DNA from 4 places in the Paenibacillus sp. EKM212P genome. Region 1 is predicted to be linked to each of the others. Evidence: riboswitches for the same ligand, from Rfam matches in the RefSeq annotation. Region 1 holds a riboswitch; each other region holds the start of a gene.
The links. A riboswitch is a leader RNA that binds a small molecule or an ion and turns the genes downstream of it on or off. The one in region 1 is predicted to bind thiamine pyrophosphate.
Positions count from the first base shown of each region.

Region 2: linked by a shared signal. The riboswitch ahead of G9G54_RS15845 (ABC transporter substrate-binding protein) and the one ahead of thiC (phosphomethylpyrimidine synthase ThiC) in region 1 are both predicted to bind thiamine pyrophosphate.
Region 3: linked by a shared signal. The riboswitch ahead of G9G54_RS20650 (ECF transporter S component) and the one ahead of thiC (phosphomethylpyrimidine synthase ThiC) in region 1 are both predicted to bind thiamine pyrophosphate.
Region 4: linked by a shared signal. The riboswitch ahead of G9G54_RS07110 (thiamine phosphate synthase) and the one ahead of thiC (phosphomethylpyrimidine synthase ThiC) in region 1 are both predicted to bind thiamine pyrophosphate.

Region 1 covers NZ_JAAMNR010000005.1:402,857-405,980, forward strand. The annotation lists gene G9G54_RS17345 (IclR family transcriptional regulator) at 1-733, shown strand, start outside; TPP riboswitch at 888-1,000, shown strand; gene thiC (phosphomethylpyrimidine synthase ThiC) at 1,186-2,985, shown strand; gene G9G54_RS17355 (hypothetical protein) at 3,107-3,124, opposite strand, start outside.
Region 2 covers NZ_JAAMNR010000005.1:54,685-57,808, reverse strand. The annotation lists gene G9G54_RS15855 (bifunctional 2',3'-cyclic-nucleotide 2'-phosphodiesterase/3'-nucleotidase) at 1-145, opposite strand, end outside; gene G9G54_RS15850 (pyridoxamine 5'-phosphate oxidase family protein) at 366-800, opposite strand; TPP riboswitch at 1,071-1,180, shown strand; gene G9G54_RS15845 (ABC transporter substrate-binding protein) at 1,372-2,415, shown strand; gene G9G54_RS15840 (hypothetical protein) at 2,423-2,605, opposite strand; gene G9G54_RS15835 (MTH1187 family thiamine-binding protein) at 2,908-3,124, shown strand, end outside.
Region 3 covers NZ_JAAMNR010000008.1:73,141-76,264, reverse strand. The annotation lists gene G9G54_RS20660 (polynucleotide kinase-phosphatase) at 1-555, shown strand, start outside; gene G9G54_RS20655 (TatD family hydrolase) at 575-1,372, shown strand; TPP riboswitch at 1,416-1,525, shown strand; gene G9G54_RS20650 (ECF transporter S component) at 1,775-2,371, shown strand; gene G9G54_RS20645 (ABC transporter ATP-binding protein) at 2,371-3,124, shown strand, end outside.
Region 4 covers NZ_JAAMNR010000002.1:217,503-220,626, reverse strand. The annotation lists gene G9G54_RS07115 (ABC-F family ATP-binding cassette domain-containing protein) at 1-1,344, shown strand, start outside; TPP riboswitch at 1,438-1,546, shown strand; gene G9G54_RS07110 (thiamine phosphate synthase) at 1,810-2,403, shown strand; gene thiO (glycine oxidase ThiO) at 2,468-3,124, shown strand, end outside.

The DNA of each region.
Region 1 (3,124 bases):
TAAATTAACCGTTCGCGCTGTAGAGCGTGCACTTGATATACTGCTGTGTTTTACCGCAGATTCGGATCTTGGCCTGACGGAGATTGCCTCCAAAATTGGTCTACATAAAAGCACGGTTCATCGGCTGCTGACTACGTTGGAGGATCGGGGCTTTGTCGTTCGGAATGCCGAAACGGAAAAATATCGACTTGGCTTCCGCATTTGGGAGCTATCCACGCATTTGTCCCAAAGCGACGAGCCGGCGGTGTTGTTACAGCCTGCAATGGAAGGACTACGTGATCGTCTGGGCGAGACGGTCAGCTTGTACTTACGGGACGGCAGCATGCGTATTCGCATACAAGCCGTGCAGAGCAATCAGGCGATCCGCAGGGTTGCGCCTGTAGGTGCGCGTATGCCGCTGGCTGTAGGGGCCTCCAGCAAAGTGCTGGCAGCCTTTATGCCGCCGCAGGAGCTGGAAGCCCTGCTAAGCGGGGATGAATGGCCGCCCTCAGTAGACCCGGAGGTCTATAAAGCCCAGCTGCAGGACATTCGCGAGAAGGGCTATGCGACCAGCTATGAAGAGCGGGAGCCAGGGGCTGCTGCTGTGGCAGCGCCAATTGTGAACCGGAAGGGACAGGTCACTGCGGCTTTATCTGTATCTGGCCCGGTCAGTCGACTTGCACCCGAGACGCTACATGACTTTGCTCCGATTTTGATCGAAGCGGCGAAGGAAATGGGGCTTATGCTCCCGTAACAAGAATGGACACAGTTGAAGCAAGCAGAGTGATTTGATGGAGAACGTCTCCTTGGTAAAGGGAACCTAAAAGGGTTGCCAAAGCCATAAATTTGAAGTAGTCTGGTAAGGAAGGCGGGATGTCTGTTATATCCGCCTCATGTGAATAAAGTATCACAGTTACTGGGGGAGCCTGTAATGCCGGGCTGAGATGGAATCGTGCAAGATTCCGGACCCTTTGCACCTGATCTGGATCATACCAGCGTAGGGAAGTAATCGGCCTTGAAATGTATACGCGGCTGCTGTCTTCAGTGGCGCATTGGAATGGATTATTCCATATGCGCATTGTTTGGATAGCTGCCTCGTTAGATTAGCCGGTTCCCTAGGGAACCGGCTTTTTTGCATAGATCAACGCCACCCTGGGAATGGTTCCGGATCGGAGTGTCATTTCATCGAAACGGGAGGAATGGACAATGAAGCCGACAGAAGCAGAAGGAACAAAAAAAGTTGAGGTAGAGAAGACAAACGGGGAGCAAGCCAGTGGGGTAACGCCCTTTCCAGGAAGCCGTAAGGTATATATTCAAGGCTCGCGGCCGGACATTGCCGTGCCAGAGCGCGAAATTGCTCTTCATCCTACACATACGCCGCAGGGCACGGAGCATCATGAGCCATTGCGTGTATATGATACAAGCGGTCCCATGACCGACGAAGCCTATCAGGTCGATATCCGTCAGGGCCTGCCTCCATTACGGCGAGCTTGGGCCCTGGAACGGGGCGATGTGGAGGCTTACGAGGGACGCGCCGTCCAGCCGGAGGATAATGGACTGAAACCTGGCTCCAAACGGGAGACAGTGGAATTTCCCGGCGTGACCAATCGTCCGCTTCGTGCTTCGCAAGGGCGTACAGTGACGCAAATGCATTATGCGCGGCAAGGGATCATTACGCCCGAAATGGAATTTGCGGCGATCCGCGAAGGGGTGGAGCCTGAGTTTGTACGGCAGGAATTGGCGGCTGGACGAGCCATTTTGCCTTCGAATATCAATCACCCGGAAAGTGAGCCAATGGTCATTGGGCGTCATTTTCACGTAAAGATCAATGCGAACATTGGTAATTCTGCGGTTACCTCCTCCATCGAGGAGGAAGTGGAGAAAATGACTTGGGCTGTGCGTTGGGGCTCGGATACGGTTATGGACCTGTCCACAGGCCGTAATATCCATACAACACGTGAATGGATCATTCGGAATTCTCCTGTACCGATTGGGACTGTGCCGCTGTATCAGGCACTTGAAAAGGTGAACGGTGAAGCAGAGGCGCTGACGTGGGAGTTGTATCGCGATACGCTGATTGAGCAGGCGGAGCAGGGAGTGGACTATTTTACAATTCATGCGGGTGTATTGCTGCGGTATATTCCGATGACGGCGAATAGAATGACGGGAATTGTGTCCCGGGGCGGATCAATCATGGCAGCCTGGTGCCTTGCGCACCATCAGGAGAATTTTTTGTATACACATTTTGAAGAAATCTGCGAAATTATGAAAGCTTATGATGTGGCCTTCTCTCTCGGGGATGGTCTACGTCCGGGTAGTATCTATGATGCGAATGATGAAGCACAGTTTGCAGAGCTGGAAACGTTGGGCGAGCTAACGCAAATCGCATGGAAGCATGATGTTCAGGTCATGATTGAAGGGCCGGGACATGTCCCTATGCATAAAATCAAAGAGAATGTGGATTTACAAATGGAGATTTGTAAGGAAGCTCCTTTTTATACCTTGGGACCGCTCACGACGGATATTGCCCCCGGATATGATCATATTACCTCAGCAATTGGGGCAGCGATGATCGGTTGGTTCGGGACGTCCATGCTGTGCTATGTTACGCCTAAGGAGCATTTGGGTCTGCCCAATAAGGATGATGTCCGCGAGGGTGTCATTACCTACAAAATTGCGGCACATGCTGCCGATCTGGCGAAGGGGCATCCACGGGCGCAGCAGCGGGATGATGCTTTGTCCAAGGCACGCTTCGAGTTCCGCTGGCGGGATCAGTTCAATCTGTCGCTTGATCCCGAGCGGGCCTTGTCCTACCATGATGAAACGCTACCGGCAGAGGGCGCCAAGGAAGCACATTTTTGCTCGATGTGCGGCCCTAAATTTTGTAGTATGCGTATCACTCAGGACATTCGCGCCTATGCAGCGGATAAGGGGCTGAACACTCAAGAAGCAGTAGCTGCCGGGATGCGTGAGAAGGCAGAGCAGTATCGGGATGGAGGTCAGTAAAACGAACGTGGGAGTTTAGGGACAAATGAATTAAAAAAGCCGTGGTTCTCTACAGTCGATGTAGGAAACTACGGCTTTTTAGCTTATGTAAAGCGGATCATGCAACCGGATAAACGGCGCCTTATTTTTTACCCATTTT
Region 2 (3,124 bases), 350 kb from region 1:
CCGTTGTTTCCATGATCCGCAAATTCACTGTAGCGCTATCGCGAGAATTGCTAGCTGCCCAGGTTGGAGCGGCTGAAAACACCAGCATGCTACAAGCTACAACGGCTGCTGTAAACCCTTTAAACCAATTTTTACGAAATAACAAAATATACCCCTCCTCATTAAGGTGTATGCCTCATATACATACTTTTGCACATATATGTAAGCCTTGAACCCACCATTTCTATTTTAATCCAACGCCAGACAAAAGAGTAGTCATTTACTTAAATTATTTATGAAAAAATAATTAATTTTCTCAAAAATAAAAAACCAGCAAACCTCCTAAAAAACTCGGAGATTCACTGGTTTATCCATTTATATTCTCATTATTTATTCCACACTTGGCGCTCCGTTTGCTGACCCACATACTCAATGCGAGTCGGATTCACGTCCAGAATGACATAATCGGGATCATCCGGTCCGGAAAACCATTCCTTCAAGGAATCGTTCCACACTTGTTTGCGTAGCCCCTCATCAGCTGTAATCTGGACAGTAGCCTCCACTTCTACGACTTCCTTTGTACCGCCAACTTCATAACCCAGCAGCAGATAAGCATTCGGATTATCCTTTAGCTCATCCACTTTATGCGTTTTACGATCTGTCGCCAGATGAATGTTCATTCCATCGTTAAAAAGGGCCATATAGCGTACTTTCGGTTTGCCACCCTCTACCGTACCTAACGAGCAAAATTTGTTGTTATCCAAAGCCTTCACAATGGCTTGTTCTAGTTGGCTACGATCCAATGTTTCCGTTTTACCCACAGTACAACAACTCCTTTTCACGAATTAGAATTCTCTACGGCCATGCCATTGGGCACCAGCCCATCTGAACCTACCTGCGCAGCTGTTCTGAAAATAACATGACCCGATCAGATCGGATTGATGCATACTCATTTTCAGATCAAAGCTCACAGTAAAAGTGTACCCTGTCGTTCGGCAAATGAACCGTCTTCTCTTCCTCCATGCTGGACAGACCCGCATTCAAGGCATATAATCGTCGTAGTAAACCCGAATAAATGAACCCATTAAACCATACAATGCCAGGGGTGCTGGAATCGGCCGGCTGAGAGTGTGTCCCAAGACACTGACCCTTACAACCTGATCTGGGTAATGCCAGCGTAGGAATGCTTAAGCAAGATGTGCCTTTTTTACATAGGACCATCCCTTACTTTGGTATATACAAGCGCAAGCGTCCCGGAACCTCGGGGCGCTTTTTTGTTGAAGATTAAGTTGTTGGAAAGATCGCGTCCGGCAGATGTTATTTTTATGAAAATGGGAAACCTAAGCTGTCTGATTGGACGGATAACGGGTAATTAAAGGAGAGAACACAACGATGAAGCGCATGAAAATGTTAAGCCTGGGACTGATCAGTCTGTGGCTCATGGCCCTGACCCTGACCGCTTGCGGTGGAAGTCCCTCCACATCCCAAGAAGCGGCTCCCGCTACCAACACTCAAACGTCTACTCCGGCAAAGGAGCTCAAAGATGTTAAAGTCGTGCTCGACTGGACACCCAATACGAATCATACGGGACTCTATGTTGCCAAGGACAAAGGATTTTACGAAAAAGCGGGTTTGAATGTCCAAATTATTCAACCTGGTTCAGGCGGAGCCGATCAAATGGTTGCCTCTAATGCTGCACCTTTTGGTATCAGCTACCAAGAAGGCGTCACACAGGCTCGTATGCAAGGCGTGCCGCTTGTTTCCATCGCTGCGGTGATTCAGCATAATACCTCAGGCTTCGCAGCCCCAGTAGATCGCGGAATTAAGAGCCCCAAAGATTTTGAAGGTAAAAAATACGGCGGTTGGGGCTCTCCCGTAGAAGAAGCGGTCATGAAATCCATCATGGATTCAGACAAAGGCGATGTGAGCAAAGTGAAGATCGTCAACATGGGCAATGCAGACTATTTTACAGCCGTGAAGCGAGATATCGACTTTGCCTGGATTTTCTACGCATGGACCGGAATTGAGGCCCAGCTTCGAGGTGAGCCATTGGATATGCTGTATGTAAAAGATTATTCCAAAAGCCTCGATTACTATACACCTGTAATTGTGAGCAACGAACAGACAATAAAAAATGATCCAGAACTGGTCAAAGCGTTCATGGACGCTACCGCACAAGGCTATGAATACACTATCGCCCATCCAGAAGAAGCCGCGGACATCTTAAGCAAAGCTGTACCGGAGCTGGATAAAAAACTGGTACTTGCCAGCCAAAAATGGCTAAGCCTGCGTTATCAGGACGATGCCGCGCAATGGGGTGTGCAAAAAGCGGAGGTATGGCAAAACTATTCGGACTGGATGTACGAACGCAAGCTGCTCAGCAAGCCTTTGGAAGTGGATAAAGCCTTCACAAACGACTTCTTGCCCAAGCGTTGATCATTTGTTAAACCACTAAATAAGACTGAACTAGAGAAGTGAACGAAGCGCCACTACGCAGTCGGATGGTGCCTCCCATCGCTGTTGTACCCAGATTTCTTTTATGAATATCCAGAAGTTGAAATCTGGGTACAAAGGCGAATGTTAACGCTTGTACAGCACCATTCCGCCCACTTCGTTCTCGTTCCACTTGGTTTATTCTTTAGTCTCATAGTATCTAAAGCGCAAAAACAGATGCGCTTGTGTGTAAAAATGCCACACAACCTATCAAAAACTAAGGTGCTTTTAAGGCGGTTGGCAGCGTAGCGGTTCATTTGAATCTGGAGAAGCGCAGCGCTCGCCTTTGCCGTGGGATTCTTACCTTTTAAAATTCATTCAAAGAAACCCACGGCAACAGCGATCGTAAGATCAAATGAAACGCGGAGCGGTCTCACCCGCCTTAAACCAATTTATTTTCCTATAACTTAAACAATAAAGGACAGGTGAATTTTCATGGCTAACACACTGCTTAGTATTCAAGTAATCCCTAAAACTCCTAATAACGAGGACTCTTACCCGTATGTAGATAAGGCGATTGAGGTCATTCAGCGCTCCGGCGTCAAACATCAGGTGAATCCATTGGATACGACCATGGAGGGCGAGCTCGACGAGTTGCTGAAAGTGGTTAAAGAAATGCACGAGGCTTTGACGGAAGCGGGCAGTCCCAGCG
Region 3 (3,124 bases), on a different contig from region 1:
GAGGCTTTTCAAAAATATTGCTGGGATGTGGACGGTCTGGATGAAATTCGTATCGCTCCGTTTCATACGCTGGCACACAGTGGAAAGACTTTTTTCGACCATTCTCATATTTGGCATATGGAGCAAAACCGGGAGCTAGCTGGGCTGTCTTCCCTGTTTATGGAGACAGAGTATCGCGTGATCACGGACGAAGCAAGCGAGGAAGAGGTCATTCGCTGGTGGAACGAGATGACAGAGGATGGTCATGAGGGGATTGTGATCAAGCCAGAATGCTTTTTGATGAAAAATCGGGACAAGATGATTCAGCCTGCAATCAAGGTGAGAGGCCGGAAGTATTTGCACATCATTTACGGTATGGATTATCTTGCCCCTGAGAATTTAAAGCGTCTGAAGCAGCGTCGAACGAACAAAAAGGAACGTCATGCCCTGATGGAAGGAGCGCTAGGTATGGAAGGCGTGGAACGTTTTGTCCGCAAGGATACGGTAGATCGTATTCATGAATGCGTCCTTGCCGCGCTATCTCTGGAATCGGAGCCGATTGATCCGAGATTGTAGTTGCGAAGGAGGGATTGAGATGGAAAGGGGTACACCGTTAATTGATATTGGTGTGAACTTGATGCACCGTTCGTTTCATGCGGATCGGGAACAGGTGGTAGAGAGAGCCGCGGCTGTAGGGATTTCACCACTGATTATTACCGGGACCAGTGTCCGCAGCAGTCGGGAGGCTTCTCAGTATGCAGCACGTTATCCGGGCAAGCTGTATGCGACAGCTGGCGTACACCCCCATGATGCCAAAGAATGCAGCGCAGATACGATTCAGCAACTCCGCCAACTTGCGGGTCAGCCGCAGGTTGTATCCATAGGGGAATGCGGACTGGACTATAACCGTGATTTTTCGCCACGTGATGTGCAGCGACGATGGTTTGCGGAGCAAATCCAACTGGCGGGTGAGCTGAAAATGCCGTTATTTCTGCATGAACGAGATGCACATGAGGACTTTGCCGCTATGCTTCGGGAGTATCAAGGGCTTGTCGATAAAGCGGTAGTGCATTGTTTTACCGGCACGGAACAGGAATTGCATACGTATGTAGAAATGGGACTGTATATCGGGATCACCGGCTGGATTTGCGACGAACGGCGTGGCAAACATCTGCGTGAACTGGTCAGAGATATTCCCTTGGACCGTCTGATGATTGAAACGGATGCTCCATTTTTGACCCCGCGTAATCTACCCGTGAAGCCCAAAGAGGGGCGTAATGAGCCGATGTATCTCGCTCATATTGCTGCTACGGTAGCCGAATGTACAGGTCGAAGTATGATGGAGATTGAAATCGCGACGACGGAGACGGCCAGACGTTTCTTCGGATTATAGGATTGTCAAAGCCATAGATGTGGTATATATTATAGTGAATTAAAAAGCATTGTCGGGAGCTTGAGAAAGTCAGGCTGAGAGGGTGGCCCTTGCCACTGACCGTGAAATCTGATCTGGGTAATGCCAGCGTAGAGAAACCAAGAACACTATACAGGAATGCCGCTTGTTTTGCGGTTGTCGATAGATTCAATGTATGTCCTAGCATTTTGCTTTGACCTTGGCTTTGGCTTGGTATCAGTGTAATAGCTTAGACTACTGGTTATATAAGGCATATCGACGAATGATGTTTTGTATGGTGCTTCACCTTTTACTGCGCATAAAGCTTGCCTGGAGATTCAGCTCCAGACAAGCTTTTTTTTATGGCCAAGAGGCCAATTATAGGAAAAAGGGGAGCACGCAATAATGAATACTACTGTAAGAGCGTCCAAAGGGTTGAAGCTGACTGATATTTTGGTCACGATTGTGATATCTGTTGTGTTCGGTTTGGTCTATAAAATATGGGGGCCTGCCTATGATTTGATGAAACCATTGGGTCTACACGCCGAGCAACTGATGTATGGCATGTGGTTTATGGCAGGTACGTTTGCTTATCTCATCATTCGCAAGCCGGGTGTTGCGATTTTGGCAGAGGTGGCAGCGGCAACGGTCAGTGCTTTTTTGGGAAGCGAATGGGGCATGTCCACCTTGTACTATGGCCTGCTGCAAGGCTTGGGGGCAGAGCTGTTTTTTGCGGCTTTTCTGTATCGGAACGCAAATCTGTGGGTTGCTTCGCTAGCTGCGGCTGGGGCGGCTGTCACTTCTCTGATTTTAGACTTCAGCTACGGGTATATTGATCAGCTATCGACTTGGAACTATGTTTTGTATATTGGATTTCGGATGATTGGCAGTATTGTGATTGCCGGGGTATTCGCGTTCTATCTGGCTAAGGCATTGGAGGTAACGGGAGTTACACGAAGTTTGAGACCTGCAACGGAACAAGATTATAAGGGGCTGGATTGATGAGCCGGGCAACCGAAGATGTGGTGGCTTCGATCACCCGTCTACGGTTGAAATTCCCCGGTGAGCAAGAGCTGCTTTTTCACAATATGTCTTTGTCTGTCCACAAGGGGGAAAAGCTGCTGCTACTGGGACCGAGTGGATGCGGTAAATCAACGCTGCTCCAAGTGTTAAGCGGTCTGATTCCACGCACGATAGAAGTGCCTATGAAATGCGATGCTGCTGTAATCCCAAGTGTCTCAGGTATTGTATTTCAAGATCCTGATACGCAGTTTTGTATGTCATATGCAGACGAGGAACTGGCTTTTGTGTTGGAAAATAATCAGGTTCCCCGGGAACAGATGCAATCCCGTATTCGCGAGCTGCTGATACAGGTTGGTCTATCGACGGATGATATACATATGCCCATTGGCAACATGTCACAGGGAATGAAGCAGCGTTTGGCGATTGCGTCTGTGCTGGCTATGGAGCCAGAAGTGCTTTTTCTGGATGAGCCGACGGCTTTGTTGGACGAGGAAGGCACTACACAGGTGTGGGATACCATTCGCAACATTTCGGTAGACCAGACACTGGTGATCGTGGAGCATAAAATTAATGAAATTGTCCATGATGTGGATCGGATTGTGGTGCTTTCTGCTCAAGGGGAGATCATTGCGGATGGAAGGGCAGAAGAAGTATTTCATGTGCATCGGCAGGCATTGTCTGAGTACGGCGTGTGGTATCCGGCAGTATGGAATGAATCGTCTTCGCCACGTT
Region 4 (3,124 bases), on a different contig from region 1:
CTGGATCAGCACACCAAGCTGACACCGGGCAAAACGGTACGTGATGTATTAAAAGACGCTTTTCTTCCTTTGTTGGAATTGGAAAAGGAAATGATGCAGATTACTGACAAAATGGGGGATGCTTCTCCTGAAGAGTTGGAAGTGTTGCTGGAACAGATGGGTGAAATTCAGGAGCAACTGGATATGGGGGATTTTTACCTCATTGATGTGAAGGTTGAAGAAATGGCGAATGGACTAGGTCTGTCGGCCATAGGACTGGATCGGGATGTATCTGCACTTAGTGGCGGGCAACGGACAAAGGTGCTTCTTGCTAAGTTGCTGTTGGAAAAACCGAATGTCCTGCTCTTGGATGAGCCTACCAACTATTTGGATGTAGAGCATATTGAATGGCTTACGCGCTATTTGAAGGATTATCCCTATGCTTTTATTCTTATTTCACATGATACTGAGTTTATGAACCAGGTCGTTAATGTTATTTACCATCTTGAATTTGCCAAGATGACCCGTTATTCAGCTAACTATGAAAAGTTTCTTGAAATGGCGGATCTGAACAAAGCTCAGCATATTGATGCTTATGAGAAGCAACAGGACTTTATTAAGAAACAGGAAGATTTTATTCAGCGTAATAAAGCGCGTGCTTCTACCTCAGGCCGAGCAAAGAGCCGTGAAAAGCAGCTTGATCGGATCGAACGTATTGATAAGCCTGAAGAAGCCGCAAAACCAACCTTTCAATTCAAAGAGGCACGTGCAAGCGGAAAGACGGTATTTGAGGGTATTGATTTTGAGATTGGTTATACACATGCCCTTTTGCCTAAAATGTCCATGACGATTGAACGTGGCGAAAAAATTGCAATTGTTGGCTACAACGGTGTCGGTAAATCGACATTGCTCAAAACCATATTGGGAAAAATTCCGCCAATCAGTGGAAAAACCTATCAAGGTGATTTTTTGCAGCCCGCTTATTTTGAGCAGGAAGTAAAGGCAGAGAAAATTACACCGATTGACGACGTGTGGAATGAATTTCCGCATTTGAACCAGCATGAAGTACGAGCGCATTTGGCGCGCTGCGGTTTGAAAAATGAGCATATCACACGTCCGCTATCTGCGCTTAGTGGTGGAGAACAGGCTAAAGTCCGTCTTTGCAAACTGTTAATGCGTGAAAGCAACTGGGTATTGTTCGATGAGCCTACCAACCACTTGGATGTTAAAGCAAAGGATGAGCTGAAACGTGCCTTGAAGGAATACAAAGGGACGGTATTGCTTGTATCTCACGAACCGGACTTTTACGAGGATTGGGTAACCAAAACGTGGAATGTGGAAGAGTGGTCAAGTAAAGTTAACTAAAATCAGTTAAATCCAGTTCTGCATATTTCACACGAAGTGGGGTTTGCAGAATTAGGAAAATATGCTAAGCTATCTATAGCTTATACAATAAAATAGTCACACTAGGGGAGCCGCCCATGCGGCTGAGACGGAATAAATGGATTTCGGACCCTTTGCACCTGATCTGGGTTATGCCAGCGTAGGGAAGTGAGCGCCGTACAGACAAGGCAACACCATCTTTATTTTGTTTGTGCGTGGGACGATACACGTATACGGATATCATGGTCCGTTCGATTATTGGACGTTCGTTAAACCACTTCCTTGGGGAAGTGGTTTTTTGCGTTTCGTTCATTTTAAGTTGTTCGAGCTTCCGTAGACGGATTCACATACAATCCCCTTTCATTACTGCTGGTAGACGTGGCTGCTAAGCTTAAATCCTTTAATCCAATGTGAGGTGAAGACAAAATCGAATTACACGCAATTTCGATGGAAAAGGGCACTATTGCACAAGCCGCCCGAGTGGCTGCTATGATTTGTCCGTATGTTCATTATGTACACGCACGTTTAAAACAGAATGGTGCCTCTGCATTGCTTTCTTTGACTCGCAGCATGGTGGAGCAGGAAGTTCCTTTGCAACAAATTGTAGTAAATGATCGTGTGGATGTAGCTTTACTTACTTTGGTTGGAACCGTCCAGCTACCAGCTAATGGATTACCTGTTGTGGATGTGAAAGGCCTACTTTCAAAGAGTACACGCTGTGGAGTGTCTGTGCATTCCTTGGAGGAGGCGCAGACCGCCGAGCAGGCAGGAGCAGACTATGTACTTTATGGTCACGTATATGAGACCCATTGTAAGCCCGGTATTGTACCGCGGGGTTTAGCTCAGCTTGAACATATTTGCAGGCTGTCGAACATTCCGGTGATCGCGCTGGGCGGCATACAACCGCACCATATCCCGGAGCTTTATATGGCCGGAGCAAGCGGAATTGCGGTGATGTCTGGTATATGGGAGGCTGAGTCGCCCGTTGCAGCTGCGATGGAATATAGGCGAATGGCAGATCTTGTAGTTCACAGCTTGTAGCGAGAAAACGAGAGTAGAGGCAAGCTGAAAGCAGAATGGTTTATGGAGAGGAGACACGGAACAAATGCTAAAGATACACACAGAGGCAAGAGCGATAGGACATGCTGAATGCTTGGTCATAGGTGGAGGTGTCATCGGCAGTTCCATTGCTTATCATGTGGCCAAGGAGGGAAGAAGTACGATCATGCTGGAACGATTGATCCCGGGTGAGAGAGCCTCAGGAGCAGCAGTTGGAATGCTGGCAGCGGAAAGTGAAGAGTTCACCGACTCTGAGCTGGCACGATTTGCTCGCAGAAGTCGAGATGCATTCCCTGAGCTTGTCTGTGATCTGGAGCGTTTGTCGGGTATTTCGGTGGAATTCCGTACAGAAGGATTTGTGACCCCTTTCCGTACGGAAACCGAAGGCCAAAAACGCTGGAAAGCTGCTAAAACGCGAGAGGATGATTGTCCTATCTGGTGGGATGCGAGGGAATTGGCCCGACGAATTCCAGGTTTGGATGAACAAGCGAACGGAGCAATATATCGTTCAAAGGAGACACAAGTGGTTCCTGTCCAGCTTTGTCGTGCTTATGCAGGTGCTGCTGCGGTGCTGGGAGCAACGGTATGGTCTGGTACACGGGCAGAGCAACTGGTCATACAGGATGGTCGAGTTTGCGGTGTCCGAACAGATAGCGGCTTTTTTTCCTGCGATCAGGTCATTATTGCTGGAGGCTTGGATAGC